4 regions of the Bradyrhizobium sp. HKCCYLRH3099 genome follow, and region 1 is predicted to be linked to each of the others. Evidence: predicted binding sites of a transcription regulator. Region 1 holds the regulator's gene; each other region holds the start of a gene.

Region 1 (7,900 bases):
AAGACGCCATCCAGGCCGGCAAGTGCTACAAGACCAGGATCGCCGAAAGCTACAAGGTGCTGTCGATCACCCGCGGCATCGTCACCTACCAGACGCTGACCTCGCCCTTGCGCATCAACACCGGCATCAAGGCCTTCGCGGACGCCGTCTACAAGGAGATCAAGTGTCCAGAGTAGGGCGCGATCCCCGGTCACCTTTCCTTCCGCCGCGAATCTGGCAGTAACATCCACGGTCTCTCCTCCGTCATTGCGAGCGCAGCGAAGCAATCCAGCGGCGTGGGCGGGACTCTGGATTGCTTCGCTGCGCTCGCAATGTCGCGGAGAGAGTTCGCTTCTATATCTGCGTGGGGAATTTGAAGATGCGATTAGTACAGCGCGACGACGGCGTTCTCGCCTGCGTCGATGATGCAGGCCGCATCTGGGCGCAATGCGCGCGGCCGTCGCAGCTTGCCGCCGACACCGACTACGTGATCGAAGGCCCGCTGAGCGGCTTCATCTACGAGGAGGGCACCTTCACCCCCGACAGCGAGCAGGCGTTCCGCGCCTGGCTCGACGATCGCCTGATCAGCGAGGAGATCTTTCATGTCAAGGACCGCGAGACCGCGCTGGCGCTGTGTCAGCGCATCGCGGCGGCCGCCTGCGAGATCCTAAAGGACGACGCAGGCCATTCCCCGACCGCTTGATGGGGATGTATTCGCTGAAATAAAAACATATTGCTATTTTTCAGAATTCATGCTCTTATCCCTGCATCCCGCCTCGATGCAGAGGGACGTACGCGTCGTCACGAACGGTGAGGTGGGCTGCGATGGACGTGACGGCCGTGCCAGACGAGCATGGCCGGCGCGGACGGCGAAGTCGTGTGGTCCTGGCCTCTCGACGCCGAGGTCAAGTCCGTGGTCGTTGCTTGACGGCACGCGCGGGCGATGGGGGCAACAAAGCCGATCCCCAGGGAGAGCACGAAGGACACTGTTAAAACCAATCGCGCGGGGAAGGCCGGGTCTGTCCGGCTGTACTCGTGGTGACTGCCGCCTGCTTATCTTTCTGCAGGCGGGCCACGGGCCTCAGCCGAGGTCCGGCCTTCCTCGCGCCCTCTCGTATTCAAGAGGGCATGTGAGCGATGCATCACTCGGGCACGGCGTGCCGCGAGACGGCGAGGGCTTGTCTGACAACGGTGTGATGGAAACTGTGAGCCACGCTCTGCGGTGTCGTCTCGGCCTTGAGCCGGGACCTATAACCCCAGGGAGTTGTTCGGGGCACGCGCGTGGACGAATCTCACCGGGCCGCACCGGCCGGTGGCTATGGGTCCCGGCTCAAGGCCGGGACGACACTGAATATGACGTGCGGGCTTGACCAACGAAACACGAATTGATGAACGCCGACGGTGACCCGCACAGGCCGCATGGGGCGTGAGCGCCGCTCTCTCAAACCGCGTGCAAATGCGTCATGGAACACGGCCAGATGGACCGTATAAATTCGGGGCAGGATCAAATTTTCAATATCTATCAATAGCTTGCGACTGTCATCCAGCTGTCATCGAACCTTTATAAAAGCCACATCGTAGCCCCCTAAAGCGGCCCGGGAAGCGCAATCGGGTGCAAACGGCGCTTCGCTTCCCAAGCATGGAGACCAGCTATGAATTTCGTCAAAGCACTCGTCGCTGCCGGCTTGGTCGCCGCATCGACGTCGGCATTTGCGGCCGATATCACCGGCGCGGGCGCGACGTTTCCGTTCCCGATCTATTCCAAGTGGGCCGACGCCTACAAGAAGGAGACCGGCAACGGTCTGAACTACCAGTCGATCGGCTCCGGCGGCGGCATCAAGCAGATCCAGGCCAAGACCGTGACGTTCGGCGCCACCGACGCGCCGCTCAAGGCCGAGCAGCTCGAGAAGGACGGCCTGGTGCAGTGGCCGATGGTGATGGGCGGCATCGTGCCGGTCGTGAACCTCGAGGGCGTGAAGCCGGGCGAGATGGTGCTGGATGGCGAGACGCTCGCCAACATCTATCTCGGCAAGATCACCAAGTGGGATGACGCCGCGATCAAGAAGCTGAACCCGAACGTCAAGCTGCCCGGCGACGCCATCGCCGTGGTCCGCCGCTCCGACGGTTCGGGTACGACCTTCAACTTCACCTACTATCTCTCCGAGGTCAGCGCGGACTGGAAGAGCAAGGTCGGCACCAACACCGCGGTCGAGTGGCCGGTCGGCGTCGGCGCCAAGGGCAACGAGGGCGTGTCGGGCAACATCAGCCAGACCAAGAACTCGATCGGCTATGTCGAGTACGCCTATGCCAAGCAGAACAAGCTGACCTACACCGGCATGGTCAACAAGGCCGGCAAGACCGTGCAGCCGACCGTCGAGGCGTTCCAGGCTGCGGCCGGCAACGCCGACTGGGCCAAGGCTCCCGGCTACTACGTGATCCTCGCCAACCAGCAGGGTGAGAAGTCCTGGCCGATGACGGCCGCGACCTTCATCCTGATGCACAAGGAGCCGACCGATAAGGCGGCCTCCGCCGAGGCGATCAAGTTCTTCAAGTGGTCGTTCGAGAAGGGCGACAAGATGGCCGAGGAGCTCGACTACATCCCGATGCCCGACAGCGTCGTGAAGCTGATCGAGAAGACCTGGTCGGCCGACATCAAGAGCTGATCTGAAGCGTGCTGCCCTCTCCCGGAAACGGGAGAGGGTTCGTTCAAGGTGATGATGGTGTCAAAGAAGCAGGGGGCGGACTTGGCTGAGATGGCCGTTGAGAGCGAGGTCGGCGATATCGCCGCTGCCGCAGGGCCCTATGACCGCGCCCGCGCGCTGAGCGCGTTCAAGCTCGGCGATGTCACCTTCTACTGGATCACTCGCCTGTCGGCGATCTCGGTGCTGCTGATCCTCGGCGGCATCATCATCTCCCTCGTCATCGGCGCCTGGCCGGCGATGAAGGAGTATGGCTTCCAGTTCCTCTTCACCAAGCGCTGGGCGCCTTCGGCCGATCCGCCGGTGCTCGGTGCGCTCGGCCCGATCTACGGCACGCTGGTGACGTCGTTCATCGCGATGCTGATCGCCATTCCCGTGGGCCTGGGCATCGCGATCTTTCTGACCGAGCTCTGCCCGCAATGGCTGCGCCGTCCCATTGGCCTCGCCATCGAGCTGCTCGCCGGCATCCCCTCGATCATCTACGGCATGTGGGGCTTCTTCGTGCTGGGCCCGTTCCTGGCCACCACGTTCCAGCCGTTCATGATCGGCCTCTGCGCCAACATCCCGGTGCTGCAGGACATCTTCGCAGGTCCGCCGTCCTATCTCAGCCTGTTCAACGCCTCGCTGATCCTGGCGATCATGGTGCTGCCCTTCATCACCTCGATCTCGGTCGACGTCTTCAAGACGGTCCCGCCGGTGCTCAAGGAAGCCGCCTACGGCGTCGGTTGCACCACCTGGGAGGTCGTGCGCAGCGTCGTCATCCCCTACACAAGGGTCGGCGTCATCGGCGGCGTCATGCTGGCGCTGGGCCGTGCGCTCGGCGAGACCATGGCGGTGACTTTCATCATCGGCAACTCGTTCCGGATCTCGTCCTCGATCTTCGCGCCGGGCACGACGATCTCGGCCGCGATCGCCTCCGAATTCCAGGAGAGCGACGGTCTGCACCAGTCGAGCCTGATCCTGCTCGGCCTGCTCCTGTTCGTCCTCACCTTCTTCGTGCTGGCGAGCGCCCGGCTGATGCTGGCGCGGCTCGAAGCCAAGGCTGGAAAGTAACCCATGACGAGCGTCGAGATGTCCACCGTCGATACGCCGGTCAATCCCATCAACCCGATCTATGCGCGCCGCCGGCGCCGCGACCTCGTCGTCCGCGGCCTGTGCATCGCCGCCGCGGCGTTCGGCGTCACCTGGCTGGCGCTGATCCTGTTCACGCTGTTCTATAACGGCCTCGCCGGCCTCAGCCTGCAGGTCTTCACCGCCGACACGCCGCCGCCGGGCGCCAGCGAAGGCGGCCTGCGCAACGCCATCGTCGGCTCGATCATGATGACCGTGATCGGCGTCGGCATCGGCGCGCCGCTCGGCCTGTTCGCTGGCACCTACCTCGCCGAATACGGCCGCAACGACCGCCTGACCTCGGTGATCCGCTTCATCAACGACATCCTGCTGTCGGCGCCGTCGATCATCATCGGCCTGTTCATCTATGGCGCCGTCGTGGTGCCGATGGGCGGCTTCTCGGCCATCGCCGGTGCGCTGGCGCTGGCCGTCATCGTGATCCCCGTCGTGCTGCGCACCACCGAGGACATGCTGCTGCTGGTGCCCAACCCGCTGCGCGAGGCAGCCTCGGCGCTCGGCCTGCCGCGCTCGCTGGTGATCCGCCGCATCGCCTACCGCGCGGCGCGCTCCGGCCTCATCACCGGCGTGCTGCTGGCGACCGCCCGCGTCGCCGGCGAAACCGCGCCGCTCCTGTTCACCGCGCTGTCGAACCAGTTCTGGAGCCTCAACCTCTCCAAGACGATGGCGAACCTGCCTGTCACCATCAACAACTTCGTGCAGAGCCCGTATGCCTATTGGAAGCAGTTGGCCTGGAGCGGAGCCCTTCTCATCACTCTGGCCGTGCTCGCTTTGAACGTCGGTGCACGCATTCTCGGCGCCGAGAGGAAAACGAAATGACCGAACTGTCCGTCTCCGTCAGTCAGCCCGCTCACACCCTTCACGGCCAGCCGCTCCCCGAGGCGCCGGCCAAGGTGACCGCGCGCAACCTGAACTTCTATTACGGCGATCATCACGCGCTGAAGAACATCAACCTGACGCTGGGCACCAACCGCGTCACGGCGTTCATCGGCCCGTCCGGCTGCGGCAAGTCCACCCTGCTGCGCATCTTCAACCGGATGTACGATCTCTATCCGGGCCAGCGCGCCACCGGCCAGCTGATGCTGGACAACACCAACATCCTCGATCCCAAGCTCGATCTCAATCTGCTGCGCGCGCGGGTCGGCATGGTGTTCCAGAAGCCGACGCCGTTCCCGATGACGATCTACGAGAACATCGCCTTCGGCATCCGGCTCTATGAGAAGATCTCGAAGTCCGAGATGGACGACCGCGTCGAGAAGGCGCTGCGCGGCGGCGCGCTGTGGAACGAGGTCAAGGACAAGCTCAACGCCTCCGGCCTGTCGCTGTCCGGCGGCCAGCAGCAGCGCCTGTGCATCGCGCGCACGGTCGCCGTCCGGCCCGAGGTGATCCTGTTCGACGAGCCATGCTCGGCGCTCGACCCGATCTCGACCGCCAAGGTCGAGGAGCTGATCCAGGAGCTCGCGGAGAACTATACGATCGCGATCGTCACCCATAACATGCAGCAGGCGGCGCGCGTCTCCGACAAGACCGCCTTCATGTATCTCGGCGAACTGATCGAGTTCGACGAGACCAGCAAGATCTTCACCTCGCCGAGCGATCGGCGGACCCAGGACTACATCACCGGCCGGTTCGGCTGACGCCGACAGCATTCTTCAGGAGATCAACATGGCCAGTGAACATACCGCCAAGGCGTTCGACAGCGATCTGCAGGACCTGACCCGGCTGGTGTCGGAGATGGGCGGCCTCGCCGAGCGGCTGATCGTCGATTCCGTCGACGCGCTGGTGCGGCGCGACGTGGCGCTCGGCCAGAAGGTGGTCGCCGCCGACGCCGAGGTCGACAAGCTGCAGCGCATCATCGAGGAGCGCGCGGTGCTGACGATCGCCCGCCGCCAGCCGATGGCGGTGGATTTGCGCGAGATCGTCGGCGCGATGCGCGTCGCCACCGATCTGGAGCGCATCGGCGACCTCGCCAAGAACATCGGCAAGCGCGTCGCCGCGCTGGAGAGCGACTTCCATCCGCTGAAGCTGATCCGCGGCCTCGAGCACATGACCGACCTGGTGCAGTCGCAGGTCAAGACGGTGCTGGACGCCTATGCGGCGCATGACCTGCCGGCGGCGATGACGGTGTGGAAGGGCGACGAGGAGGTCGATGCGATCTGCACCTCGCTGTTCCGCGAGCTCCTGACCTACATGATGGAAGACCCGCGCAACATCTCGTTTTGCATCCATTTGATGTTCTGCGCCAAGAACATCGAGCGGATGGGCGACCACGCCACCAACATCGCCGAGACGGTGTTCTATATGATCGAGGGCCAGCAGATCATGGACAAGCGCCCGAAAGGCGACATGACCAGCTTCGCGACCACGATCCCCGGTAACTGAGAAAGACGATTTCGACATGGGTGCGCGAATTCTGGTGGTTGAGGACGAGGAGGCGCTGACGACGCTGCTGCGCTACAACCTCGAGGCCGAAGGCTACGAGGTCGAGACCGTCGCGCGCGGCGACGAGGCCGACACGCGGCTCAAGGAGCGCGTGCCCGATCTGGTCGTGCTCGACTGGATGCTGCCGGGCCTGTCCGGCATCGAGCTGTGCCGGCGGCTGCGGGCGCGGTCCGAGACCAAGCAGCTGCCGATCATCATGCTCACCGCGCGCGGCGAGGAGAGCGAGCGTGTGCGGGGGCTTGCGACCGGCGCCGACGACTACATCGTCAAGCCGTTCTCGGTGCCGGAGCTGCTGGCGCGCGTGAAGGGCCTGCTGCGGCGCGCGAGCCCGGAGCGGCTGGCGACCGTCTTGTCCTATGGCGACATCGAGCTCGACCGCGAGAAGCGCCGCGTCGCGCGTTCGGGCCGGCCGATCGATCTCGGCCCGACCGAATACCGCCTGCTCGAATTCTTCCTCGAGCATCCCGGCCGCGTGTTCAGCCGCGAGCAGTTGCTCGACAGCGTCTGGGGCCGCGACATCTATATCGATGAGCGCACGGTGGACGTGCACATCGGCCGCCTGCGCAAGCTGCTCAATCCCGGCCGCGAGCAGGATCCGATCCGCACCGTGCGTGGCGCCGGCTATGCGCTGGACGACCGCTTCGCCAAGTCGGAGCAGGCGTGACGGGCGAGCAGGCCTGATCGCGCGGTCACGCCGTTGCCGTCTTGATCCTGTGTGATCGAGTTCCCATCATCATGGTCGGACCTCGGCAGACACAATGATCAGGACGTTCGCTATCTTGTTAGCCTTGTTGCTTGTGGCTGCCGGCAATGCCGCGGCCGCCGAGCTCGAGGACGCCGTCGCTGCGGCTTCGAATGGACAGCCGGCGGCGGCGTTACGCCGGCTCCAGCCGCTCGCCGCCAAGGGCGACGCGCGCGCGCAGTTCAATGTCGGATTCATGCAGGCCTTCGGCCTGGGCGCCCCGCGCAACCAGGCGGAGGCGCTGGTCTGGTACCGCAAGGCCGCCGATCAAGGGCTCGCCGTCGCCCAGCATTATCTCGGCATCGCCTATTTCAACGGTGAAGGCGCCGCCCGCGATCACGGCGAAGCCGCCCGCTGGTTCAATCGCGCCGCCGCGCAGGGCTTTGCCCAGTCGCAATACATGCTAGGCCTGATGATGCTCGACGGCGAGGTCATGACCCGGGACGTCATCCAGGGTTATGCCTGGCTCGTGATGGCCGGCCGCAACGGCGTCAGGTCGGCCGGCCGCGAGATTCAGAGAGTGAAGCTCAGCGAAGCGCAGCGGCGCCAGGCCGAGGCCACCATTGCCGCGTGGCGGCCGAAGCCGGAATCGGTCGATGCCGGGATTGCCAATCCGCGCGCGGAGCAGTTGCTCGGTCTCGACCGCCACTTCGGCGACGTCGTCGATCCCACCTCCTGGCCGGCCTCCTCGATCGGTGTCGTGACCGTGGCGCAATACAGCACGGGAGGTTCGTGCACCGGCACGCTGGTGGCGCCGCGCGTGGTGCTCACGGCGGCGCATTGTGTCTTCAACGGCGTCGCGCAGGTCAGCCCCGGCAACGTCCATTTCCTCGCTGGCATGAACAGAGGCACTCCCGCGGCCTCGTCGGTCGCCGACAAGCTGATCGTGGCGCCTGAGTTCATTCCGACC
Region 2 (7,900 bases), on a different contig from region 1:
GGCCGAGTTCGTTGACGAGGCTGCGCATCAGGTCGAGCAGGCGCGCCTGCACCGACACGTCGAGCCCGCCGGTCGGCTCGTCCATGAACACGAGCCGCGGCTCGGTCACCAGATTGCGCGCGATCTGCAGCCGCTGCCGCATGCCGCCCGAATAGGTGCGCGGCGCGTCATCGATTCGCGCGACGTCGATCTCGACGCGTTCGAGCCAGGACGATGCGGTCTGACGGATCCGCCCGTAATTGTTCCAGCCCACCGCCATCAGCCGCTCGCCGACATTGGCGCCGGCAGAGACCGCCATGCGCAGGCCCTGCGCAGGATCCTGATGCACGTAGCCCCAATCGGTCCGGAACAGGAAGCGGCGCTCGGCCTCGCCAAGCTCGGCGAGATCACGCAGCACACCGTCACGCATCCGGTAGGACACGCGCCCCGCGCTCGGCGCAAGCTGCGCCGACAGCATCTGCAGCAGCGTCGACTTGCCCGAACCGGATTCGCCGACGATGGCGAGCACCTCGCCCGGATAGAGCACGAAGGACACGTCGCGGCAGGCGGCGAGACGGCCATAGCTCTTGGCAAGCCCCTCGGCGACCAGCAGCGGCTGGTCGGATGCGCCGATCATCTCAGCCATGAGCGGTCTCCTTGTGCGGAGCGGCGCTCTGGACGCCGCGATGCCCCGCGGCCTGCCGGCCCTCGCAATAGTCGGTATCGGAGCAGACGAACATGCGGCTGCCTTTGTCGTCGGTCACGATCTCGTCGAGATAGGAATCCTCCGCGCCGCACAGCGCGCAGGGCGCATCGAACTTGTAGCGGGTGAACGGGTGGTCCTCGAAATCGAGCGAGACGACCGGCGTGTACGGCGGAATGGCATAGATCCGCTTCTCGCGGCCCGCGCCGAACAATTGCAGCGCCGGACAATTGTCCATCTTGGGGTTGTCGAATTTCGGCGTCGGCGACGGATCCATCACGTAGCGCGCATTGACCTTGACCGGATATGCATAGGAGGTGGCGATATGGCCGAAGCGCGCGATGTCCTCATACAGCTTGACGTGCATCAGGCCATATTCGGCCAGCGCATGCATGCGCCGCGTCTCGGTCTCGCGCGGCTCGAGGAAGCGCAGCGGCTCCGGAATCGGCACCTGATAGACCAGCACCTGCCCGTCGCGCAGCGGCGCCTCGGGAATGCGATGCCGGGTCTGGATCACGGTCGCGGCTTCCGTCGAGGTCGTGGTCTCGACCCCCGCCGTCTTGGCGAAGAACTTGCGGATCGAGATCGCATTCGTCGTGTCGTCCGACCCCTGGTCGATGACCTTGAGCACATCAGCGGGTCCCAGAATGGCGGCGGTGACCTGCACGCCGCCGGTGCCCCAGCCATAGGGCATCGGCATCTCGCGGCTTGCGAAGGGCACCTGATAGCCGGGGATCGCGATCGCCTTCAGGATCGCACGGCGGATCATGCGCTTGGTCTGCTCGTCCAGATAGGCGAAATTGTAGGTCGGCGCGTTCATTCCGCGGCCTCCTTCATGGCCGGAGCCGCATGGGCGTCCGCGAACTCCTGACGCAGCTTGCGCAACAGGCCAAGCTCGGACTGGAAATCGACATAGTGCGGCAGCTTCAGATGCTCGACGAAGCCGGTCGCCTGCACATTGTCGGAATGAGACAGCACGAATTCCTCGTCCTGCGCCGGCGCGATCACGTCCTCACCCAGTTCACGCGCGCGCAGGGCGCGGTCGACCAGCGCCATCGACATCGTCTTGCGTTCGCTCTGGCCGAAAGCGAGGCCGTAGCCGCGGGTGAAGCATGGCGGCTCGGTGGCCGAGCCCTTGAACTGATTGACCATCTGACACTCGGTCAGCTCGATGGAGCCGAGCGGCACGGCAAAGCCGACCTCCTCGGCGAAGAACTCGACCTCGACCTCGCCGAAGCGAATCTCGCCGGCGAACGGATGGTTGCGGCCGTAGCCGCGCTGCGTCGAATAGCCAAGCGCAAGCAGAAAGCCTTCGTCACCACGCGCGAGATTCTGCAGCCGCAGATCGCGCCCCGCCGGAAAGCCGAGGGGATCACGCGTCAGGTCCCCAACGGGAGCGCCGGCTTCCGCCTGCGGCGACGGCTCGATGAGACCATCCTGGCCAAGAATGTCGGTCACTCGCGGCGTCGGCGCAGTCGAGGCCTCGGCCATCGCAGGGGACTCGGGATCGGCCCCTTTCGCAAGCTGCGGATCGAGCAGGCGGTGCGTGTAGTCGAAGGTCGGGCCGAGCACCTGCCCGCCCGGGATGTCCTTGAACGTCGACGATACCCGCCGCTGCACCCGCATCGCACCGGTATCGACCGGCTCACTCGCACCGAAGCGCGGCAATGTCGCCCTGAAGGCGCGCACCAGGAAGATCGCCTCGATCAGATCGCCGCGGGCCTGCTTGATGGCCAGCGCGGCGAGCTCGCGATCATACAGCGAGCCCTCGCTCATCACGCGATCGACGGCGAGGCCGAGTTGCTCGGAAATCTGCGCCAGCGACAGATCCGGCACATTGCGATCGCCGCGACGCTCATGCGCCAGCAGCCGATGCGCATTCTCGATGGCGCGCTCGCCACCCTTGACGGCGACATACATGCCTCAACCTCCTGCGGCGACGAGCCGCGCCGTGCGCGGGATGGCAACGATCGACGAACCGTCGACCAGCACCACATCGATTCCGCGCGGAAACAGTCTCTCATTGATCGACAGCCGCTCGAACAGATCGGCCGGCGCGATCGACGCGGCGAATGTCGCCGTTCCGTCGATGCCCGGGCCGCGCAACTGAAAGGTCCGGCCAGCGGACAGGCTCGCCACCTGCAGGATCAACGTCGTCGAACGGTCGGGATATTCGGCGGAACCTAGCGCGAATGAGCTGAAATCAGGCAGCGTGTCGGGCGCGGCCACCAGCGCGAAGCTCGCGTGCGAGGGCTTGCCAGTGATCGGCGCCCCCGTGTGAAATTTGAGCCAGGCACCGACCTCCGCGGCTGCGGCCAACGGCGCATCGAGCCAGATCGGGGTGTCGTGATCGAACAGCGTCAACGCGATCGCGGCGGTACCGTGCATCAAGCATGCAGGCCGCCCCACAGGAGCCTCGATGTGTCGCACGCTGCCAGGCCGCGCCATGGCTTCCATCACCGTGCGGAACGTCGACTGCGCTGCCAGAACCTTGTCGGAAAACCCGGGCTGAAGCTCGGACGTCACAATGGCCATCAGCCTTCTCCTCGGACCATCGTGTAGAAGTCGACGCGCGTCGCCGCAGCCTCCTGGGCCTGGCGCCGGCGGTCTTCCTGCAGTTGCGCCTGCAGCGGGGCGACCACTTGCGTGAGGACGCCTTGAGCATGGGCCTGCGATTGAATCATCGCGTCGCAGAGCGCGATCAGCCGCGCCTTGCCGCCATCGCGCCCGAGCACGTAGCCGAAGCCGACCTCGCCGCTCCCGAGCCGAACCGCCGCACGCGACACCGTCGCCTCACCGAGATTGAACGGAGCGCCATCGCCACCGACCCGGCCGCGCAGCATGACGAGACCGTTCTCCGCCGCGCGCAGATCCTGATGATCCGGCAGCCCAAGGCCTTCCAGCCTGGCTGCGATATCCGCATGCGAGGCGTGTGAGAGGACCTGCATCGCCGTCCTGCGCCGCTCCTGCATCGTTTTGGCGTCCATCTCCATCCGCTCTTGCCGTCGTGAAGTTGTCTATGATACTAGACAACTTCGTAACGGGACGCCATGACTGTTTGATGACATGGACGTGATTTTCGCGACCCGAAGGGCGGAGAACCGGGGATGAGCATGCAGGACGCTCCTTCGGGCGTCGCGTTGTGGCGGCGCGTGGCCGACGGGATCGAGCGCGACATCGCCGGCGGCCGCTTCGCGCCCGGGACGCGCCTGCCGGGCGAGACCGAAATCGCCGAGACATACCGCGTCAACCGCCACACGGTGCGGCGTGCGCTCGCGACGCTCGCGGAACGCGGCCTGGTGCGGGCCGAGCGCGGCAGCGGCACCTATGTCGAGGCCCCGCGGCTGTCCTATCCGCTGCGATCGCGCACGCGCTTTTCCGAGATCGTCGGCGCCGGCGGCCGCGAACCGCGTGGACAAATGTTGGCCGCCGGCGAAGAGCCGGCGACGCGCGATCTTGCGCGCGTGCTCGGCGTGAAGGCCGGCGCAGCGCTGACGCGCATCGACGCGCTGCGCTTTGCCGACAAGACACCGATCTGCGTGAGCACGTCATGGCTGTCGACTGAGCGGTTTCCCGACGCCGGCTCGATCTTCGCCTCGGCCCGTTCGATGACGGCGCTGCTCGCGCATTTCGGCATTCGCGACTATCGCCGCGGATCGACCCGCATCACCGCCGACATCGCCGATGCGAGCGATGCGGCACGCCTGGATCTCGCGCTGGGCCGCCCCGTGCTCGTGGTCGACAGCACCGACATCGACGCCGACGGGACGCCGCTCGTCGTCAAGCGCTCACGCTTCGCCGCGGAGCGCGTGACCTTCGAGGTGGAGAGCTAGACGCGACGGTGGGTCTGCGGCTCAGTCGATCAGAGAGCCATCCGGATTGAAGAAGGGATGCGGTCCGTCGAACGCACCGATCGGCACCTGATGCGTCACGAGGATGCCGAAGCCTGCGCCTGGAAACCAAACGTGCAAGTGGAAGGCGGGCGGCTCGACCCGGAAGGATGGCGGTTGCAGCTCGGCGAGATCAAGCGCGACGGCGTGGTTCGGCGCGGGACAGATCATGCAGGGAATGCCGGCGAACCGGGTTAGCGTGGCACGATGCACGTGGCCGCAGCCGATCAACTGCAGCCGCGGGTGACGCGCAACGACCGCGGCGAGTTCGTCGGCATTGAGCAGGTTCTGCCGGTCCATGTGCCAGATGCCGGTGGCGAACGGCGGATGATGCAAAAACATCAGCGCCGGCTTGTCGGGACGCGCGGACAGCGTGTCGTCGAGCCAATCGAGCGTTGCCCTTTCGAGTTCGCCATGCGGATGACCGGGCACGCTGGAATCGAGCAGCAGCAGATCGAGCTCCGGCAGCTCGACATGCCGGTTGAGCGGACCGGGCCTGCCAGCACCGAAATGATCCGGGAATGCGGCTCGCATCAGTTCGCGTGAATCATGATTGCCGGGCACCGCGACGAAGGGAATCGTCAGCTCGGCCAGCAATCCCTTGAGATGCTCGTACTCGGCCGACGACGGCGTGTCGGCGAGATCGCCGGAGATCACGACGAGATCAGGCTTCGGCGCGAGCCGGTTGAGCTCCGCAATGCAATGCGCCAGCGCCTGCGCGGTATCGACGCGGCGATAAGCGAGCCGCCCGGGCGCCTTGATGTGCAGGTCGGAGATCTGGGCGATGGTGACGGGACGCGTGCTCATGCCGTTCGGCCTTCCTCTGGCAGCAGACGAATGGAGTTCGGCGCGATCGACAGTCCGACGCGCTCCCCTGCTCCGACCCTGATCGTGTTCGGCGCGTCCACCGTCAATGCGACGGATGCGGCATCGCGCACGACGATGCGCTGGCGGTCGCCGGCGAAGCGAACGCTATCAACCACGCCGGTCAGGCACGAGGCCGACACGTCGGCAATCCCGATCGTCTCCGGGCGAACCATCGCGACAGCCTTCGCTTGCGAACCACCTTCGGCAACAGGCTGGCGGCCTCCGGGCAGCACGAGATGGCCGTCCGCGATCGGTGCCTCGATGATGTTGGCCGCGCCGACGAACTCCGCGACGAAGCGGCTGGCGGGCTCGAAATAGATCTCGCGCGGCGTCCCGACCTGCGCGATCGCGCCCTTGCGCATCACGACGATGCGGTCCCCAAGCTCCATCGCCTCGGCCTGGTCGTGGGTCACATAGATCGCGGTAATGCCGAGGGTGCGCAGCAGGCTGTTGAGCTCGCCGCGCAGCCGCTCGCGCAAGGCGGCGTCGAGCGCCGTGAGCGGCTCGTCGAGCAGCAGTACGCTCGGCCTGACGGCAACGGCGCGCGCGAGCGCGACGCGCTGGCGTTGTCCGCCCGACAGCTGATCGATGCGGCGGTCTTCGAGACCGGCCAGATTGGTCAGCGCCACCAGCTCGGCGACGCGCGCGGCGCGTTGCGCCCGCGAGACGCCGCGAATCTTGAGCCCATAGCCGATGTTCTCTGCGACAGACATATTGGGAAACAGCGCATAGGATTGGAACACCATGCCGACATTGCGCTTCTCGATCGGCTGCCTGGTCTGGTCCTTGCCGTCGAACAGCACGCGGCCGCCGGCGTCGGGCGTCTCGAGACCGGCGACGATCCGCAGCAAGGTGGTCTTGCCGCAACCGGACGGGCCGAGCAGCACCAGCGTTTCGCTCTGCGCGATGTCGAGCGTGGCGCGCGCGAGCGCGTTGGTGCCGTCTGCGAATGTCTTGCCGCAATTCTCAACCTTCAGCGCCGCGCCGTGACGGGTCATCGTGCTCACCTTGCACCTCCCCTTTCGCCGATCCACTGCATGGCGACCAGGAGCGGAATGATCAGGACGAAGAAAATCAGAGTATAGGCCGAGGCCACCTCGAGGCGCATCGACGCATAGGCGTCGGCGAGGCCGACCGGCAAGGTCTTGGTCAGCGGCGTGTGCAACATCCAGGTCAGGTTGAATTCTCCGAGCGAGAGCGTGACGACCATGAGGCTGCCGGCCAGGATTCCCGGCGCGGCATTGGGAACGATGACGTCGACGAAGCGGCGCCACGGCGAGGCGCCGACGGAGGCGGCGCCTTCGTCGAGCGATTTGACGTCGATGGTGGCGAACACGGCCATCACCGAGCGCACCATGAATGGCATCGTGAAGACGACGTGGCCAGCGAGGATGAACAGCCACGAGCGGCGGAAGCTGCCGAAGCCGCCATAGGTCAAGAGCAGCGCCAGCGCGATCGCAAGCCCGGGAATAGCGAGCGGCAAGGTGATGATCTCCTCGACCATCCGCGCGAGCCGTCCACCGCGGACATACAGCGCGTAAGCGGCGGGAACGCCGACCACGAGCGTGACGGCGAGCGTGCCGAGCGCAATCATGATCGACGCCAGGATCGTGCCGGCATAGAGCTCCCAGACCTGCACGACCCATTGCAGCGTCACGCCGGACTGGATCCCGCGGAAGTAGTTGACGGTGACCCCGGCCGCGATCGAGAGGCCGGCGGGCACGGCCAGGAACGCCGCGACGAGCAGCGTGAACAGGAACTGAAGCGTGAAGAGGATTCGGCTGCGCACGCGACTAGCCCGCCGCCGCGACAGAGGTACCGGCGAAGCTGCGCGCCAGCGCCAGGATCAGCCACGTCATCACCCCCAGCCCGACCGACAACGCCGCCGAGGTCGCGAGATTTCCCGCCAGAGTGAATTCTGTGTAGATCAGCATCGGCAGCACGTCGATGCTAGTCGCAAGCGTGAACGCCGTGCCGAACGCGCCCATGGCGGTGGCAAACGCGATCGCGCCCGAGGCGACCAGGGCCGGAGCAAGCGCCGGTAGCACTACGTCGCGCAGCACCGCCCATGGGCTCGCGCCGAGCGAGCGAGCCGCCTCCTCCAGGCCGGGATCGAGCTTCTGTGCCGCGGCCATGATGGTGAGAATGACCCTCGGAATGGAAAAGTAGAGATAGCCGAGGAAAAGCCCATAGATCGAATAAGCGAACACGATCTTGTCGCCGAGCACGCGCGAGGAAACGTCGCCGATGAGACCCTGGCGGCCGGCGAGCAGGATGATCATGAATCCGATCACGACGCCGGGAAAGGCGAGCGGGAACGTCAGGACGGCAACCAGGACGGCGCGTCCCGGAAAGCGATGGCGCTGCAGGAACAGGCCGGCGATGGTGGCAACGATCAATGTCGCGACCGTGGTCGCCGCAGCCAGCAGCACCGTATTCAGAAGCGTCGCGCGGTAACGCG
Region 3 (7,900 bases), on a different contig from region 1:
TCTCCAGTCCAGTAAACAGACGCGGCATCGTTTCAGGACTCCCGATGCTGGAGGCTGATCTCGAAAGGTGACGAGATCATGCCTTGACGAGATGATCGACGACGAATCGCCGATGCAACATTCCTACCGAACTTATATGACTCCGCGACGGAAGCAGCGTTAACGCCGTGAAAACCTGCGGAAAACCCGGTCCTTAAGGTTATCGCAAATGTCCGGCCGGCGGCTTCGTTCCGTCATTGCCCACGCAACGGACGCAGGAATGCTTCCGCCGTAGGCAGCATCCGGGACACGATGATGTCGACGCCGGCAGCCGTGGGGTGAATGCCGTCCGCCTGGTTGAGCTTGGCGTCGGCGGCGACGCCGTCGAGGAAGAACGGATAGAGCGGGATGCCGAACTCCTTGGCGAGATCGGGATAGATCGCGTTGAATTTCGCAGCGTAGTCGCTGCCGTAATTCGGCGGCGCCAGCATGCCGCACAGCATGACGGCGATGCCGCGCGCCTTCAGCCTGGTGACGATCTCGGTGAGCGCCTTGCGCGTCACGGCAGGATCGATGCCGCGCAGCGCGTCGTTGGCACCGAGCTCGACGATGACGGCCTCGGTGCCGTCGGGCACCGACCAGTCGAGCCGGTCGCGACCGCCCGACGAGGTGTCGCCGGACACGCCGGCATTGGTCAGGTCGATCGGCAGCCCCTTGGCCTGCAACGCCTTTTGCAGCTTGGACGGAAAGGAATCCGACGCCGAGAGGCCGAGCCCGGCGCTCAAGGAGTCACCGAGCACGACGAGCTTGATGGGCTTCCCGGCGTCAGCGCCCGCGAACACCGGTCCGGCTGTCATCAAGGCGAGCATCAACACGAGTATGTGCACGAAGATGCGTCCGCGCCCCTCGACCCGGCTTGCGGAGTTGCCATATGACCGAGCCATGGACAGTCTCATCGAAACCTCGCGTTTGGCCGGCACTGCGCCGGACACCATTACCATCTCCAACGTCAACCTCTCGCTCGGCACCGGCGCGGCGCGGGTTCATATCCTCAAGGACATCAGCCTGCGGGTGGGACAGGGCGAGACGATCGGCCTGATCGGCCCCTCGGGATCAGGGAAGTCCACGCTGCTGATGGTGATGGCGGGGTTGGAACGTCCGGACAGCGGTCAGGTGGTGGTCAACGGCACCGCTTTCAATGCCCTCGACGAGGACGCCCTGGCCCGGTTCCGCGGCCGCCAGGTGGGCATCGTCTTCCAGTCCTTCCATCTGATCCCGACCATGACCGCGCTGGAGAACGTGGCGGTGCCGCTCGAGCTGGCTGGCCATTCCGGCACCGCCGAGCGCGCCGCCCGCGAGCTGGAGCAGGTCGGGCTCGGCCACCGGCTGCATCACTATCCGACGCAACTGTCCGGCGGCGAGCAGCAGCGCGTGGCGCTGGCCCGCGCGCTGGCGCCAGATCCCGCGATCCTGGTCGCGGACGAGCCAACCGGCAATCTCGACGAGTCGACCGGGCGGCAGATCGTCGACCTCCTGTTCACCAAGCATGCCGAGCGCGGCATGACCCTGGTTCTCGTGACCCATGACAGCGGCCTCGCCCACCGCTGCGACCGCGTGGTGCGGCTGCGTTCGGGCCGGATCGAGGCTGATGGCGCGCACGAGCCCGCCGACGCATGAGCACGATGGCTGAGCCGATCCCTGGCCGTCGCGTGGCGGCGCTGCCCGTGCGCTACGCCTTGCGGGAGCTGCGCGGCGGCTTGCGCGGTTTCTACGTCTTCATCGCCTGCATCGCGCTCGGCGTGCTCGCCATCGCCGGCGTCGGCTCGGTGGCGGCGAGCCTCAACGACGGGCTGGTCCGCGAGGGCCGGACCTTGCTGGGCGGCGATGTCGCCTTCTCGCTGTTTCAGCGCGAGGCCAAGCCGGAGGAGATCGCCTTCCTGCGCCAACGCGGCCAGGTCTCGCTGGCGGCCACGTTGCGCGCCATGGTGCGCGCGGGCGATTCCAAGCTGGCGCTGGTCGAGCTCAAGGCCGTCGACAACGCCTATCCGCTGCTCGGCAAGGCCGAGTTGCAGCCCGACCTGCCGCTGGCCGACATCCTGGCGGAACGGGACGGCTTATTCGGCGCCGCCGCCGATCCGGCGCTCCTGGCGCGGCTCGACCTCAAGGTCGGCGACATCGTCAACATCGACACGGTCCGCTTCCAGATCCGCAGCGCCCTGCAGGCCGAGCCGGACAAGCTGTCCGGCGGCATCGGCCTCGGGCCACGCTTCCTCGTCAGCGAAGCCGGCCTGCGTGCCACGCCGCTGCTGCAGCCAGGCAGCCTGGTGCGCTGGACCTACAGGGTCCGGCTGCCCGACAACGCCACCGACGACCGCGCCGCCGCGTCCTTCATCGCCGACACCCGGCAGACACTGCCATCCGCAGGCTGGGAGATCCGCAGCCGCAGCAACGCCTCGCCGCAGCTGGAGCGGACGATCGGCCGCTTCACGCAGTTCCTGACCCTGGTCGGCCTCGCCGCGCTGCTGGTCGGCGGCGTCGGCGTCGCCAACGCCGTGAAGAGCCATGTCGACCGCCGCACCGAGGTGATCGCGGCCTTCAAGGCGCTCGGCGCCACCAGCCGTGACGTGTTCGGCATCTATCTCGTGCAGGTGATGGTGCTGGCGACGATCGGTTCGATCATCGGACTCTGCGCCGGCGCCGCCTTGCCCTTCGCCATCGTCGGCCTGTTCGGCAAGATCCTGCCGCTGCCGGTGATCCCGGCTGTCCATCCGGACGAGCTGGCGCTGTCGTTCCTCTACGGCCTGCTGACCGCACTGGCGTTCGCTCTGTGGCCGCTCGGGCGCGTCCGCGACGTGCCGGTGGCGGCGCTGTTCCGCGAGGCGGTCATCGCCGAATGGCACCGGCCGCGCTGGAGCTATCTGGCCCTGATCGCCGGTACGGTCGCGCTGCTGATCGCGGTCGTCGTCGGCCTGTCCTACGACAAGAAGATCGCCGCGGTGTTCGTGCTCGCCGCCGCTTTGGTGTTCGTGCTGTTGCGCGGGATCGCGGCTGTCGTGATGGCAATCGCGCGGGCCGTGCCGCGCAGCCGCTTTCCGATGCTGCGGCTCGCCGTCAGCAACATCTACCGGCCGGGCGCGCTGACGCCCTCAGTGGTGCTGTCGCTCGGACTGGGGCTCGCGGTGCTGGTCACCATCACCCAGATCGACGGCAATCTCAGGCGGCAATTTTTGGCGCAGCTGCCGGAGCAGGCGCCGTCGTTCTTCTTCATCGACGTGCCCTCCGGCGACGCTGACCGCTTCCGGGACTTCCTCAAGGGTCTCGCGCCGCAATCCACCGTCGACAACGTGCCGATGCTGCGCGGCCGGATCGTCTCCGCACGCGGCGTGCGCGCCGAGGATCTCAAGGCGACCGCCGACACCGAATGGGTGCTCCAGAGCGACCGCGGCCTGACCTATACCGGCGAGATCCCGAAGGGCTCGAAGGTCGTCGAGGGCGAATGGTGGAGCGACAGCTACAGCGGCCCGCCGCTGGTCTCGATCGAGAAGCGGATCGCCGACGGTCTCGGGCTCAAGCTCGGCGACGACATCGTCGTCAACGTGCTCGGGCGCGACATCACGGCGAAGATCGGCAACATGCGCACGATCGACTGGCAGGGCATGGGCATCAACTTCGTGCTGGTGTTCTCGCCGAATGCGTTCAAGGGCGCGCCCCACACGCACGTCGCCACATTGACCGAGGCCAACTCCGATGCCGCCGAGGACGCTCGCGTCATCCGCAAGGTGGCCGACGCCTTCCCGATGGTGACGAGCGTGCGGGTCCGCGAGGTGATGGAGACGGTGGGATCGGTCGTCTCCAACCTCGCACTTGCCATCCGCGGCGCCAGCGCGGTGACGCTGATCTCGGCCATCCTCGTGCTGGGCGGTGCGCTCGCCGCCGGACATCGCCATCGCGTTTACGACGCCGTCATCCTGAAGACGCTGGGCGCCACGCGGCTGCGCCTGCTCGGCGCCTACGCGCTCGAATATCTGATGATCGGATTTGCCACCGCGGCGTTCGGCGTGATCGCAGGCTCCGTCTCCGCCTGGCTGATCGTGACGCGGCTGATGACGTTGAGCTTCGCCTGGCAGGCCGGCAGCGCCGCGCTGGTCGTGCTCGCCGCGCTGGTGGTGACTGTGGGTCTCGGCCTCGCCGGCACGCTGCTGGCGCTCAACCAGAAGCCGGCAACGGTTCTGAGGAACCTTTAGGCCCCGGACGTTCGTGCCATTGTGCGTTCATGCCGCACGGTTAACGGGATTTTCACGGCGCAAACGCGCGCGGAGCGACATTCAGCCGCGCGTGGAAGCTTGCAGCAAATATGCTAGTTTCCCATTTAGGGAATGGGCTCAGAAGGCTGCCAAAGAGATCTGCCAAAAGATGGCGAATTTGCCGATGACGCAAATTTAATATCGATGGTAGCTTTGATGAGATAGGGTTTTTCGAGAACCGGCTGAAGGTCCTGCCAGGACCGGAGCGCCGGGCAACCAACGGGAATTCGACCATGTCGGACCTAGACCGCAACTATGCTTCACCCTTTGGCCGGGTGGCCGGGCGCGCCGATGCCGCGACCGTCGACGCCGGTCTGCGCGCCTACATGCTGCGCATCTACAATTACATGAGCATCGGCCTGGCCATCACCGGCCTCGCGGCACTCGGCGTCTACATGGCGTCGGTGACCGGCGATCCGGCGGCCGGCGTGTTCAAGTTCGGCAACGCCTATCTGACGCAGTTCGGCTACGCGATGTTCGTGAGCCCGCTGAAATGGCTGTTCATCCTGGCCCCGCTGGTCATGGTGTTCGCGATCTCGGCCGGCATCAACCGCCTCGCGCCGTCGACCGCGCAGATCCTGTTCTGGGTGTTCTCGGCCTTGATGGGCATCTCGCTGTCGTCGATCTTCCTGGTGTACACCCACACCTCGATCGTGCGGGTGTTCTTCATCACCGCGGCGACGTTCGGCGCGCTCAGCCTGTACGGCTACACGACCAAGCGTGACATGACGGGCATGGGCTCGTTCCTGTTCATGGGCCTGATCGGCATCGTGCTGGCGAGCCTCGTGAACCTGTTCCTGGCGAGCTCGATGCTGCAGTTCATCGTGTCGGTGATCGGCGTGTTCGTGTTCGCCGGCCTGACCGCCTGGGACACACAGCGCCTGAAGAACGAGTACATCTACGGCTACGCCTCCGCGGGCGGCGACATCGCCGAGCGCGCAGCGATCACCGGCGCCCTGTCGCTGTACTTGAACTTCATCAACCTGTTCACGCTGCTGCTGCAGCTCCTCGGACAGCGCGACTGATCCATCCGCTCGCAACACGAGCGACCTTCGAAGCCCCGGCCTCAGCGCCGGGGCTTTTCGTTTGTCCAGACGACTGAGAGCATGGCTCGCGCCGGGAGCGGCAGCCATGCTGCGACGATGTTGATCGGCTGCTTCGCCCTGGTATTGTTCCACCCATGTCCAACATCGAGATCCGGCCCACCCAGGAGGCCGACCTTCCCGCCATCACCGCCATTTACGGCCAGGCCGTCCGCGAGGGCACAGCCACCTTCGAGCTCGACCCGCCCGATCTGGCGGAGATGACCCGGCGCTTCCGGGCGCTGAGCGACGGCGGCTTTCCTTACGTCGCTGCCCTGCTGGACAGCGAGGTGGTGGGCTATGCCTATGCCGGGCCTTACCGTCCGCGCCCCGCCTATCGCTTCACGGTCGAGAACTCGGTCTATCTCGCGCCGACCAGCCAGCGCCGCGGCATCGGGATGCGGTTGATGCGGGCCTTGATCGAGGCCTGCGAGGAGCGCGGCTTCCGCCAGATGATCGCCGTCATCGGCGACTCCGCCAATGCCGGTTCGGTCGGCCTGCACACCGCCTGCGGTTTCCAGATGATCGGGACCCATCCGAGTGTCGGCCTGAAATTCGGCCGCTGGCTCGATACGGTCATGATGCAGCGGCCGCTTGGCACCGGCAGCAGCGACGTCCCGGCCTAGGTAACCTCGATCAGCGGGAGAGACGGCTCAGACCAGCGCCGGCTTCGGCGCGATCGCCAGCAGCACCCGCTCCAGCTCGTGGCCGCGGCGCAGGATCAGGCCGGTCGCCGAAATCACGCTGTACATGCCCTGCTTGCGGGCCAGCCGCGGGTCTTTCTCGATACGGTAGAGAGGCACCTCGGACGCCCGGCGGAAGACCGAGAACACGGCCCGGTCGCGCAGGAAGTCGATCGAGTAGTCGCGCCATTCGCCATCGGCGACCATGCGACCATAGAGATTGAGGATACGGTTCAGCTCAAGGCGGTCGAACGTCACCCGGGTCGGCGCTGCGGCCGCGTTGCGCGCCGCCGCGCGATTCTCGCTGGGGTCGGCATCCTCCGGGGTGAGGTTCATGAGCGTCCTCCTGTCATCCGTGTGACATGATCGCGCCAACCGGCGGAAGCCGCAAGGGGCCGTTTTCATTATCGAACTTCGCGGCGCCCGCGTCGAACGCGAGTTCCACGAACACGCAGGCGTCACGGGATCGTTAGCGGAATCATAATCGCGCCGCGTTTCCGCCTACGGACCGCCCCCGATCCTGGGCATAAGATTCGTGTGCGTTGGCCCGGTCCTTTCGGTTCCGGATTCCTCAGCCCCCAGCCCCCCGGGGTCGTCAGGATCGGGTCTATTCACAAGTAAGGCAAAGGGCCAACGCAAGTTGGTCCTTTTGCTTTTTGGCGCGAGCCCATCGATCGAGCCCATGGATCGAGCCCATGGCTTGATGCTGTGATGCGGACCGGCTGCCGCGGAGGGACCGGAGCCTTCCGCAGGCGGATGCGCTGCAAAGATGATCGGGGAGAGGTCTCAGCGCTCGGGAGCGCGCGCCGTCGCCGACGCCCGGCTCACCAGCGGCGGCAGATCGGAAAGGGCAGCGCCGAGCATCAGACCCGGCCGGTCGCGGCTGCCGTCCTGCAGATAGACCACGGCGCCATCGACGCCCTCACGGGCGATCTTGTCGAGCGGAACGCTCCAGTTCATCGGCGACCCATTCCAGTCGCCCAGCTTCATCAAGCCACGGACCACGTTGTAATAGGTGAGCTCCCGGCCGCCATTCTCGCCGCGCGCGACCTGGATCGGGACGACGCGCGCAATCGAGCCGACCCAGACCTCACCATGCTTGCGCGGCGCGTGCTCGCCGGCAGCGGCCACCGCCACTGTGAGCTCCTGGCCCTCGATCGACAGGCTGACCGGGACGGACATCACCGCGCCACCTCGGGCCGTTTCCTCGATCGCCCCTTCGATCGCGTCGCGATCGCTGCCGATCACATGCACGGAGCCGTTGACCACCGCCTGCGGGGTGTAGACCTCACGGTCGCCGCGCGCCCGCGAATAAGCGCGCTGCCGCGCCGTGAAGCGGGAATCGGCCAACGTGTCCTTCCAGCCGAGATAGTCCCAGTAATCGATCGGCAGGGACAGCGCGATGATGGTGGGATCGCGCGCGAGGTCGCCGAGCACCTTGTCGGCCGGCGGACAGGACGAGCAGCCCTGCGACGTGAACAGTTCGATCACCGCACGCGGGTCGGCGGCCGCCGGCCGGACGAAGGCAATGACCGCACAGACACCCAGCGCCGCGCGCGACCACCACGACATCTGTCCACTCATCGCCACTGTCCCGTCTGGACCACCGTCCGCTGCGCCCTAGCGCATCACCCTATCCGCGATGCCGTCCTCGTAGTTAACAAACCGAAAATGCAAAGGAGGCGGCCCTTGTCATAGGCCGCCTCCTTCATCACCCGCTACTCACTTCAGAGTGAGCCAAACTGTCGCATCGCGCTGTGGTTAAGCGGCGAGCTTGCGCAGCACGTAGTGCAGGATGCCGCCGTTCCGGTAGTAGTCCAGCTCGTCCAGCGTATCGATCCGGCAGAGCAGC
Region 4 (7,900 bases), on a different contig from region 1:
TAGGACGTGCTCGCCGAAATACTGGCGCAGGTAGTGCGCATAATCGAACGCGATCGGCCGGCCGAATTCCGGGTTGCCGAGGATGTTGGCAAGGACGGGGAGCGTCAGCAGCAGGCAGGGCACGAGGCCGAGCAGCACGTCCCGGCACAGGACCTTGAAGCTGATCTGCCCGCGGACGAGTTGGCTCACCGCCATGCATCCGATCGGCAGCACCAGCCACACGGCCATGAAGGCGTTGATGAAGAACGTCAGCCCGACCAGCGTCATCGTGCCGACATAGCGGCGCTTCGCCGCAAAGTAGATCGCGAGCAGGGTGGTGCCGTTGGCGATTTCCGAATGCGTGAAAGTGTTCAGAAACAGCCCGCCCATCCCGGCAAAGCTGCTTCCGACCAGGAACGCGGTCATGGAGATCACGAGGCTGAAGACGATCCTGTCCCGCAGAGTATGGATGCCCATCAGCGACGCGCAGCACAGGAAGCCGAGGAAATTGACCAGGCGTGACAGGAACGTCAGTGAAAGAAAGATCAACTCCTGCCTGCCGACATCGGCGGATCCGAGCGGCAGCATCCAGACGCCGGAGGCGAAATGGCGGAGCGACTGGATGAAGGCGTCGTCGCGAAACTGGGGTTCGTCGTACAGGCGCGCGAGGATCGGCAGGTGAAAGACGTTGTTGTCGACGCCGAACGCAAACCCGGTGTGAAGCAGCGAAATGATCGATGCGACGGCCGCGATCAGGACAGTCTCGACCGCTGCGCGCGCGGTGTCGGACTGTCCGCGCTCGGTTTCCGATGCCGGCCATCTGGCGAGATCCGGAATGAACTCCGTCGTCATCGGTCCTTGGCCATGGGAGGAACGGGTTTTGCGGGCAATTATCGTCAACATGAACCAGGGGTCGTAAAGTATTCCTGAAAGTATGAACGCGCAGCACTCCTCTGGAGGCCCCAGGAGAGGCCGACGCCGTCGCCCAATCTTTGTGCGGCACGGCCGCGCGCGATGTCCCGTTGAGCGCCGCTCCTGTCGCCTGATTGTCGCACCGCGCTGGTATCGCGGGGCAGTGGCGGGGGACAGCGCGAGTCGTCGCGCATGGTGTCGGAAGCGGCAGGATGGGTTCTGCCGAACTGACCTTGTCATTGCGGTGTCATCAGGGACTGTTAGGTGGGCGCGCATGGGACTTGAGACTGCTGGTGAAGAAAGCCCGACGCGGCGCTTTCGTACGCTCTTCATCTCCGACGTTCATCTCGGGGCCCGCGGCTCGCAGGCCAATCTTCTCGTCGATTTCCTGCGTCACCACGATGCCGATACGATCTATCTGGTCGGCGACATCATCGACGGCTGGGCGCTCAGATCCAGCTGGCACTGGCCGCAATCGCACAACGATCTCGTCCAGAAGATGCTGCGCAAGGCGCGCAAAGGCGCCAAGGTCGTCTACGTCCCCGGCAATCACGACGAGTTCCTGCGCGGCTATTACGGCACGCATTTCGGCGGCATCGACGTCGTCGAGAACATCGTGCACACCGGAAAGGACGGCAAACGATACCTCGTCATTCACGGCGACATCTTCGACCTCGTCGTGCAGAACGCCCGCTGGCTCGCCCATCTCGGCGACAAGGCGTATGACTTCGCGATCCAGATGAATCGCCTGGTGAACTTCTTCCGTCGCATGTTCGGCGTGCCGTATTGGTCGCTGTCGCAATGGGCCAAGCAGAAGGTCAAGAATGCGGTGAACTACATCGGCGCATTCGAGACGGCGCTCGCGGCGGAAGCCCGGCGGCATGGCGCCGATGGCGTGATCTGCGGCCACATTCATTGCGCCGTGATCCGCGACCAGGACGGCATCCGCTACATGAACTGCGGCGATTGGGTGGAGAGCTGCACGGCGCTAGTGGAGCATGAGGATGGCCGGTTCGAGATCCTGACCTGGACCGATCCGCAGCGGCAGCCGGCCCCGGTTCCGCAGCTCACGGCCCGCGCCGCCTGAAGGCCGCGCCCGGCTTGCCTCGCGGCGATGGGGCGCGGTAAAATAGGGCATGACAGCCCATGCCCCGATCCTGCCCGTCACCGTTGCCGATATCGATGCGGCCGCGGCCACGCTTGCAAATGTTGCCGTGCGCACGCCGCTGCTGCCGGCCCCGGTCCTCAGCGACCGGCTGAAGGCCAACGTGTTCGTGAAGCCGGAGGTGCTGCAGCGGACCGGCTCGTTCAAGTTCCGCGGCGCCTACAACAAGCTTGCCTCGATTCCCGAGGCCGATCGCGCCAACGGCGTCGTCGCGTTCTCCTCGGGCAATCATGCGCAGGGCGTCGCCCATGCCGCGCAGCTGTTCGGCATGGATGCCACGATCGTCATGCCCTCGGATGCGCCGGCCGCCAAGCGCGAGCGCACCAAGGCTTTCGGCGCCGATGTCGTGCTCTATGATCGCGACCGCGAAGATCGCGAGGCGATCGCGCGTGAGATCGCCGCGAAGCGCGGTTCGACGGTGGTGCCGCCTTACGACGATCCCTTCGTGATCGCTGGGCAGGGGACGGTCGGTCGCGAGATCGCGGAGGATCTGTCGGCGCTCGGCTTGTCGCCGGATGTCGTGATCGTGCCGGCTTCGGGAGGTGGATTGCTGGCCGGGGTCTCGACCGCGGTGAAGGCCCGTTTTCCGAGCACGCAGATGGTCGTCGCCGAGCCCAAGGGCTTCGACGACCATGCGCGCTCGCTCCGGGCCGGGCATCGCGAAGCCCATGATGCGAAGGGCCGTACGATCTGCGATGCCCTGATGGCCGCCATCCCCGGCGAGATCACCTTCGCCATCAACAGCCGGCTGCTGTCGGCGGCCGTCGAAGCCTCGGATGAAGAGGTGGGCCGGGCGGTCGGCTTTGCCTTCAGGGAGCTGAAGCTCGTCGTCGAGCCCGGCGGGTCGGTGGGGCTGGCGGCCGTGCTCGCCGGTCGTCTGGACGTCGCCGGCAAGACGGTAGTGATCGTTCTCTCCGGCGGTAATGTCGATGCCGAACTGTATGCGAAGCTGATTGCCTGAAGCGCGCGGCGTCAGCGAAAACCGAGACCGCCGCGTGCAAATCCTCCACCCGCTGGACGCGGGCCGGACTGGACAAAATGGGGTGATCCAGCGCCGCGCATCGTTGACGGACTTCGCGCGAACGTCGGGCGCTGAGAATTCATGGTCTTGAACGGACCGGAATTGCCGGGAACCGGACGCCGGGCCTCTCGGCTTTCGAACGGACGTCCCGGCGGAAACCGTTTGAGGGGATCACGCTGAATCCTTGTCGCTCCAGGCGGATTCGCGGTCGGTCCGGTCTTGTCGACGATCTTGGACTGGCCAGGAGGCCGCGGCTCGAGCACCTTGTTGGGAGCCGTGTTGCCGAGAGGCTTGTTGCCCGTGATCACCGTCGGGGGGACCGGCTGACGCGGCGGCATGTTGGGGGGCGGCAATCTCGGCAGCGGGCCAGGCCGGCTCTGCATCTGCTCGGCCGGAGCGAGCGGCCGCGCCGCCGGCATGATCTGCGGCGACATCATCAGACGGCTCGGCTGCAACACCGGGATGGGCCGAGGCTGGGCCTGCAGGCGCAGCGCGACGGGAGCGTAGGGGCTGTCGGCGTAGGTTTCGCTGAAGCTCTTGTAGGCGGCCGGCGAATTGGCCAGCACGGTCTGGTGCCACGCCGTCGCCTGAACCAGGCCAGCGAGCACAGCACGGATCCGGTCCGCGAGCGGGTCGCGCGGATAGAGCTCGATGAACTCGCGATAGTATTGCGGACGGTTCTCGGACAGCACGTAGTCATACGCCTGCCGGACCGACCGGCTGGGCAGGTTCGCCGCCATCTGCACGACCGGCGCCTTGTCGGCAGGGCGGCCGGCTGCAACCAGCGTGTCGCCGAAGAAGGTGAAGTCGCTGGTCAGCGATGAACTCTCCCACGGCGTCTGACGTCCGTCGGTGCTCTGGTTCACTTGCAGGCGGATGCGCTTGAACATCTGCTCGATCGGCAGGTTCGGCTGGCGCGCGAGATTGAGAAAGGCCTGCGTATAGGGACTGTGCTCGCCGCGGCCGTCGAGCGCCTCTTCGCCGGGCGACGTCGAATAGCCGACGATCGAACCGTTGGGCGCATCGACGATCGCCAACCCGCGTCCGGCATCGTTGACGGCAGGAAACGGATTGTTGCGGCAGGCATCGAGCACGACGATCCGCATCCGGCTCGGAATGGCATCGAGCGTCGCCATCAGGTCGACGAGACGGACCGTGCTTGTCGTCAGATCGGAGGGGGCGGAGATGCGGGCGTCGACGGGAATGAGATAGTTCTCGCCCGCGAGCTGGATGCCGTGACCGGCGTAGTACACCATCGCCACTGCATTGGGCCCGTGCGCCGCCAGCCGGCTCGAGAAGTCCTGCACGACCTGCACCATCTCGCTCTGCGTCAGGTCGGTGGCGGTGATCACTTCGAAGCCGGCCGAGTTCAGCAGCTTGGCGACGGCACGGGCGTCGTTGTCGGGATTTTCCAGCCGCGGCGCGTTCTGGTACTCGCCATTGCCGATGACGAGCGCCACGCGCGGCTCGACGCCCTGGGGGGACGCGATGGCCGTGCTCTCGGCCATTGCCGGCGCGGGCGAAGCAAGGGCGCGGGGCGGGGCCTGAAGGATATCGAGGTCGCTGTTAGCAGCCCAGCTCGCGTTCGGACCGAGCCAGGCCGTCAGGCCGAGCAGCGCGGTCGCGAACAGCGATGTCCAAGACGGTCCTTGGCGACGGACGGGCGTGATGGACACGGCGTTCTCCTCGAGCATCCACAAAGAGATGACTTGAGGATCAAGCTACGAAGAGCGCGAACGGATGTACGTGATCCGCGTCACCCAGCGACCGGAGCGTTCGCCGCTGACATCGTCGCAGCCGCCCGTACGTCTCGCAGGGGCGAGCGGCTCGGGTGTTACGAGAAGAAGGCGACCTTCTCGGGCTGGGTCATGCGGCGGATCGGGGCCAGCGCATCGTTGGCCGGCGCCTGCGGCCGCTGCAAAACGCCGTTCGACAGCAGCGTCGAGCCCAGCGACGGCTCATAGGCCGGCTTCGGCATGGCATAGGAGCTGGTGCTGGCCGCCGCGGCAGCAGCCGGATAGGTCGCCGGCGAGGCCGGTGTCACGACCGACTGCGGGAAAGCAGGCGGCGGCGGAGCAGCCATGGCCGCAGCCACCGCGGCCAGAGTTTCGGCTGCGATGGACTCGGGCAGCGGCGCCGGCGCATCCGGAACTGCCGTTGGCGCCGTGGGTGGCGCTGCTGCCACTGGCGCGGCGGGCGCCGGTGCAACGGGTGCCGGTACAACGGGCGCCGGTGCGGAGGCTGCCGGCGCATCGGCCACGGGCGCCGGAGGCGGTGCCGGCGCGACAGGAACAGCCGGTGCTTTGACGTCGGTTGGTTCGACGTCCGTGGCCACTTCAGCCGGACCGGGATCGCGGAAGCTTGCCACGATGTCGTCGTCGACTGCGGTCGGCTCCTCGATGTCGAAGCCGAGCGTGCGAGCCCGGTTGAAGTCCTCGTCCAGCATCGGATCCGGCGCGCTCATTTCGGCTGCGACCAGCTCCAGAATCGCCTCGTCCTGCGCCTCGGCAGCTGCAGCGTCCTCCAGCTCCGCTACCGGAGCCTGCTGCTCGATATCCGCGAGCGCCTCGGCGATCGACGGCGCGGCCACGGCCTCAGGCGGGGAAGCGGGGACGGCTGCCTGCACCGGTTCGGCTTCGCCGGCCTCGGACACAATTGCCACGGTCGCGGCGGCTGTTTCGATCGCCTCGATCGAGGCGACAGCCGCGACCAGCGGGCTGGTGGCTGCGAGTGGAGATGCAGCCGGCGCCGGCTGCTCTGCTGCGCTCTCCGGATGTCGCGCTGTCTCCGCCTCAGGAAAGATGGGTGCATCGATGATCGGAGCCGAGGCTGCTTCTTGCCGTGCTGCCGTCGCAGCCATCTCGTGGGCTGCCGGAGCGACCTGGACGGGACGCTCGTCGAGTTCCTTCAGCCGCGCCTTGATGATCTCGAAGGCCGCCAGCAGCGCGACCTTCGGGTCTGCGCTGGCAAGCTGGTTGCAGGCGAACTCGATCGAGGTGACCTGCGAGTCGATCAGGTCGCAGATCCGGGAGTCGGCGCCGATCTCGCGCCAGCGCCAGGAGATTTCCTTGATGATCCGGGTGCCCTTGCGCACCGGAGCCAGATTCTGCTCCAGCGCCAGACTGTCGATCGCGGAGGCGGCCGCAAGAGCGGCATCCTCGACGGCAGCACGGATGACGGCCAGCACTTCCGGCAGAGCCTTGCTGTCGGCCTGTTCGATCTCCTGCTGCTGCTGGCGTTGCGACGCCAGCGCGTGCTCGATGCGGGCCACCGCGTCGAGCACCATGCTGGTGTCGGCATTGCGATTGCGCTTGGCATACTCGCCGAGGAACCAGCGGCCTCGGGACGTCTCCATGAAGGCATCGCGGATCGCCTCGTAATCAGCCTCGTTCGGCTGCGCCGCACGGGCGGAAATCGGCGAAAGGGCGAACACTTCATCGACCATGGCAAACCCATCGCGCAAATTGCTGCGCGTTGGCATAACGATCACCATGATATTGATCGAATCGCAATTGAATTGATGCCACTGTCCCGACAAATCTCCACCACAACGCCGGTATTGTCGCGCCGATTCGCGGGCAGGTTGGGCCTGTTCTATGGGGCCGTGTTCGTGCTGTCGGGCACGCATCTGCCGTTCTTTCCCGTGTGGCTACGGGCAATCGGGCTCGACGCCGGATGGATCGGCGTGATCATCGCCGTTCCGGCCGTGACCCGCTTTACCGTCTTGCCCATGATCACGGCGCTGGCGGAACGACGGCAGGCGCTCCGCAGCGCGATGCGGGTGACAACCTTCGCCACTGCGACCGGCTTTGCGGTGCTCGGCTTTCAGCAGCAGCCATGGCTCGTCTTTGTCGCGTATGTGATCCTCTGCAGCCTGTGGACTCCGGTCGTGCCGCTGACGGATGCGTATGCGCTGCGTGGTGTTCTCAGCTTCGGTTTGAACTACGGCCGCCTGCGGCTCTGGGGATCCGCGGCCTTCATTGTCGGCACGCTGCTGTGCGGTGCGCTGGCCGACGTCGTGGCATCCTCGGAGCTGATCTGGATCATCGTCGCGGTGGCGCTGTGCGGTGCGGCGAGTAGCCTGCTGCTGCAGGCGCTGCCGCCGCTGCCGCGCAGTTCAGGTCCGGCGCAGGATGGGCGCAGCCTGCTAGGCAGGCCGAGCTTCCTCTGCATCATCGGCGCTTCGGCGCTGATCCAGGCCAGTCACGCCGCCTACTACACGTTCTCCGCGATCGAATGGAAAGCGCAGGGGCTCAGCGGGCTCACGATCGCCTGGCTCTGGACCATGGGTGTGCTGGCGGAAATCGTGGTGTTTGCGGTGTCGCCGCGCCTCACGCTGGCGTCTGCAAATTTGGTCGTGATCGGCGCAGTGGCGGCGGTGCTGCGCTGGGCCCTGACGGCGCAAGAGCCGCATGCGCTCGGCCTCGCGGCGGTTCAGATCAGCCACGGTTTTACGTTCGGACTGACGCTGGTCGGAACGATGGGACTGCTGGTTCGCCAGGTCCCGCCGCAACTGACGGCGCGAGGGCAGGGCTACTACGCTGCGGCCAGCGGCGTCGTCGGTTCGGCGGCATCGGCGCTGTCGGGGCCGGTCTACGCGGCCTACGGGCCCGGCGTCTACTACGTGATGGCGGCCATGGCCGGGGCCGGCGGCGCGCTGATGTGGTTGGCGCGCCCGAGCCTCGCGCGTCAGCCCCACAACGCCTGATCGGGTGGATAGACCAGGCTGCCGTCGTAGTGCAGTCCGTGCGCACAATCCTCGGCCAGCAGCAGCGGACCGTCGAGATCGACGAAGCGCGCCAGCGGCGTCAGCAGCATGGCCG

Evidence for each region. Region 1 encodes PhoB, which activates phosphate uptake and scavenging genes when phosphate is short. Its sites were predicted from a motif close to TGTCATNNANCTGTCAT; they were not measured.
Region 2: a site for PhoB is predicted at 3,733-3,749, ahead of phnF (phosphonate metabolism transcriptional regulator PhnF). Genes of this name have one in related genera too.
Region 3: a site for PhoB is predicted at 6,396-6,412, ahead of ACQR1Y_RS30190 (DUF2794 domain-containing protein). Genes of this name have one in related genera too.
Region 4: a site for PhoB is predicted at 1,126-1,142, ahead of ACQR1Y_RS29355 (UDP-2,3-diacylglucosamine diphosphatase). Genes of this name have one in related genera too.

What each region holds. Positions count from the first base shown of each region.
Region 1 covers NZ_JBNPTW010000017.1:1,761-9,660, forward strand. The annotation lists gene ACQR1Y_RS26315 (hypothetical protein) at 1-176, shown strand, start outside; gene ACQR1Y_RS26320 (hypothetical protein) at 359-682, shown strand; gene pstS (phosphate ABC transporter substrate-binding protein PstS) at 1,632-2,642, shown strand; gene pstC (phosphate ABC transporter permease subunit PstC) at 2,733-3,731, shown strand; gene pstA (phosphate ABC transporter permease PstA) at 3,735-4,625, shown strand; gene pstB (phosphate ABC transporter ATP-binding protein PstB) at 4,622-5,443, shown strand; gene phoU (phosphate signaling complex protein PhoU) at 5,472-6,188, shown strand; gene phoB (phosphate regulon transcriptional regulator PhoB) at 6,205-6,912, shown strand; gene ACQR1Y_RS26355 (trypsin-like serine protease) at 7,007-7,900, shown strand, end outside.
Region 2 covers NZ_JBNPTW010000002.1:473,884-481,783, reverse strand. The annotation lists gene phnK (phosphonate C-P lyase system protein PhnK) at 1-625, opposite strand, end outside; gene ACQR1Y_RS07605 (alpha-D-ribose 1-methylphosphonate 5-phosphate C-P-lyase PhnJ) at 618-1,502, opposite strand; gene ACQR1Y_RS07600 (carbon-phosphorus lyase complex subunit PhnI) at 1,499-2,602, opposite strand; gene phnH (phosphonate C-P lyase system protein PhnH) at 2,606-3,217, opposite strand; gene phnG (phosphonate C-P lyase system protein PhnG) at 3,217-3,669, opposite strand; gene phnF (phosphonate metabolism transcriptional regulator PhnF) at 3,790-4,515, shown strand; gene ACQR1Y_RS07580 (phosphodiesterase) at 4,537-5,379, opposite strand; gene ACQR1Y_RS07575 (ABC transporter ATP-binding protein) at 5,376-6,437, opposite strand; gene ACQR1Y_RS07570 (ABC transporter permease) at 6,443-7,228, opposite strand; gene ACQR1Y_RS07565 (ABC transporter permease) at 7,233-7,900, opposite strand, start outside.
Region 3 covers NZ_JBNPTW010000022.1:32,789-40,688, reverse strand. The annotation lists gene thpR (RNA 2',3'-cyclic phosphodiesterase) at 1-28, opposite strand, end outside; gene ACQR1Y_RS30215 (arylesterase) at 234-866, opposite strand; gene ACQR1Y_RS30210 (ABC transporter ATP-binding protein) at 922-1,656, shown strand; gene ACQR1Y_RS30205 (ABC transporter permease) at 1,653-4,223, shown strand; gene ACQR1Y_RS30200 (Bax inhibitor-1/YccA family protein) at 4,517-5,308, shown strand; gene ACQR1Y_RS30195 (GNAT family N-acetyltransferase) at 5,464-5,991, shown strand; gene ACQR1Y_RS30190 (DUF2794 domain-containing protein) at 6,019-6,384, opposite strand; gene ACQR1Y_RS30185 (DUF1223 domain-containing protein) at 6,835-7,620, opposite strand; gene acnA (aconitate hydratase AcnA) at 7,810-7,900, opposite strand, start outside.
Region 4 covers NZ_JBNPTW010000020.1:121,880-129,779, forward strand. The annotation lists gene ACQR1Y_RS29350 (hypothetical protein) at 1-831, opposite strand, end outside; gene ACQR1Y_RS29355 (UDP-2,3-diacylglucosamine diphosphatase) at 1,166-1,978, shown strand; gene ACQR1Y_RS29360 (threonine ammonia-lyase) at 2,028-3,017, shown strand; gene ACQR1Y_RS29365 (caspase family protein) at 3,029-4,753, opposite strand; gene ACQR1Y_RS29370 (hypothetical protein) at 4,912-6,522, opposite strand; gene ACQR1Y_RS29375 (MFS transporter) at 6,598-7,785, shown strand; gene dgcA (N-acetyl-D-Glu racemase DgcA) at 7,767-7,900, opposite strand, start outside.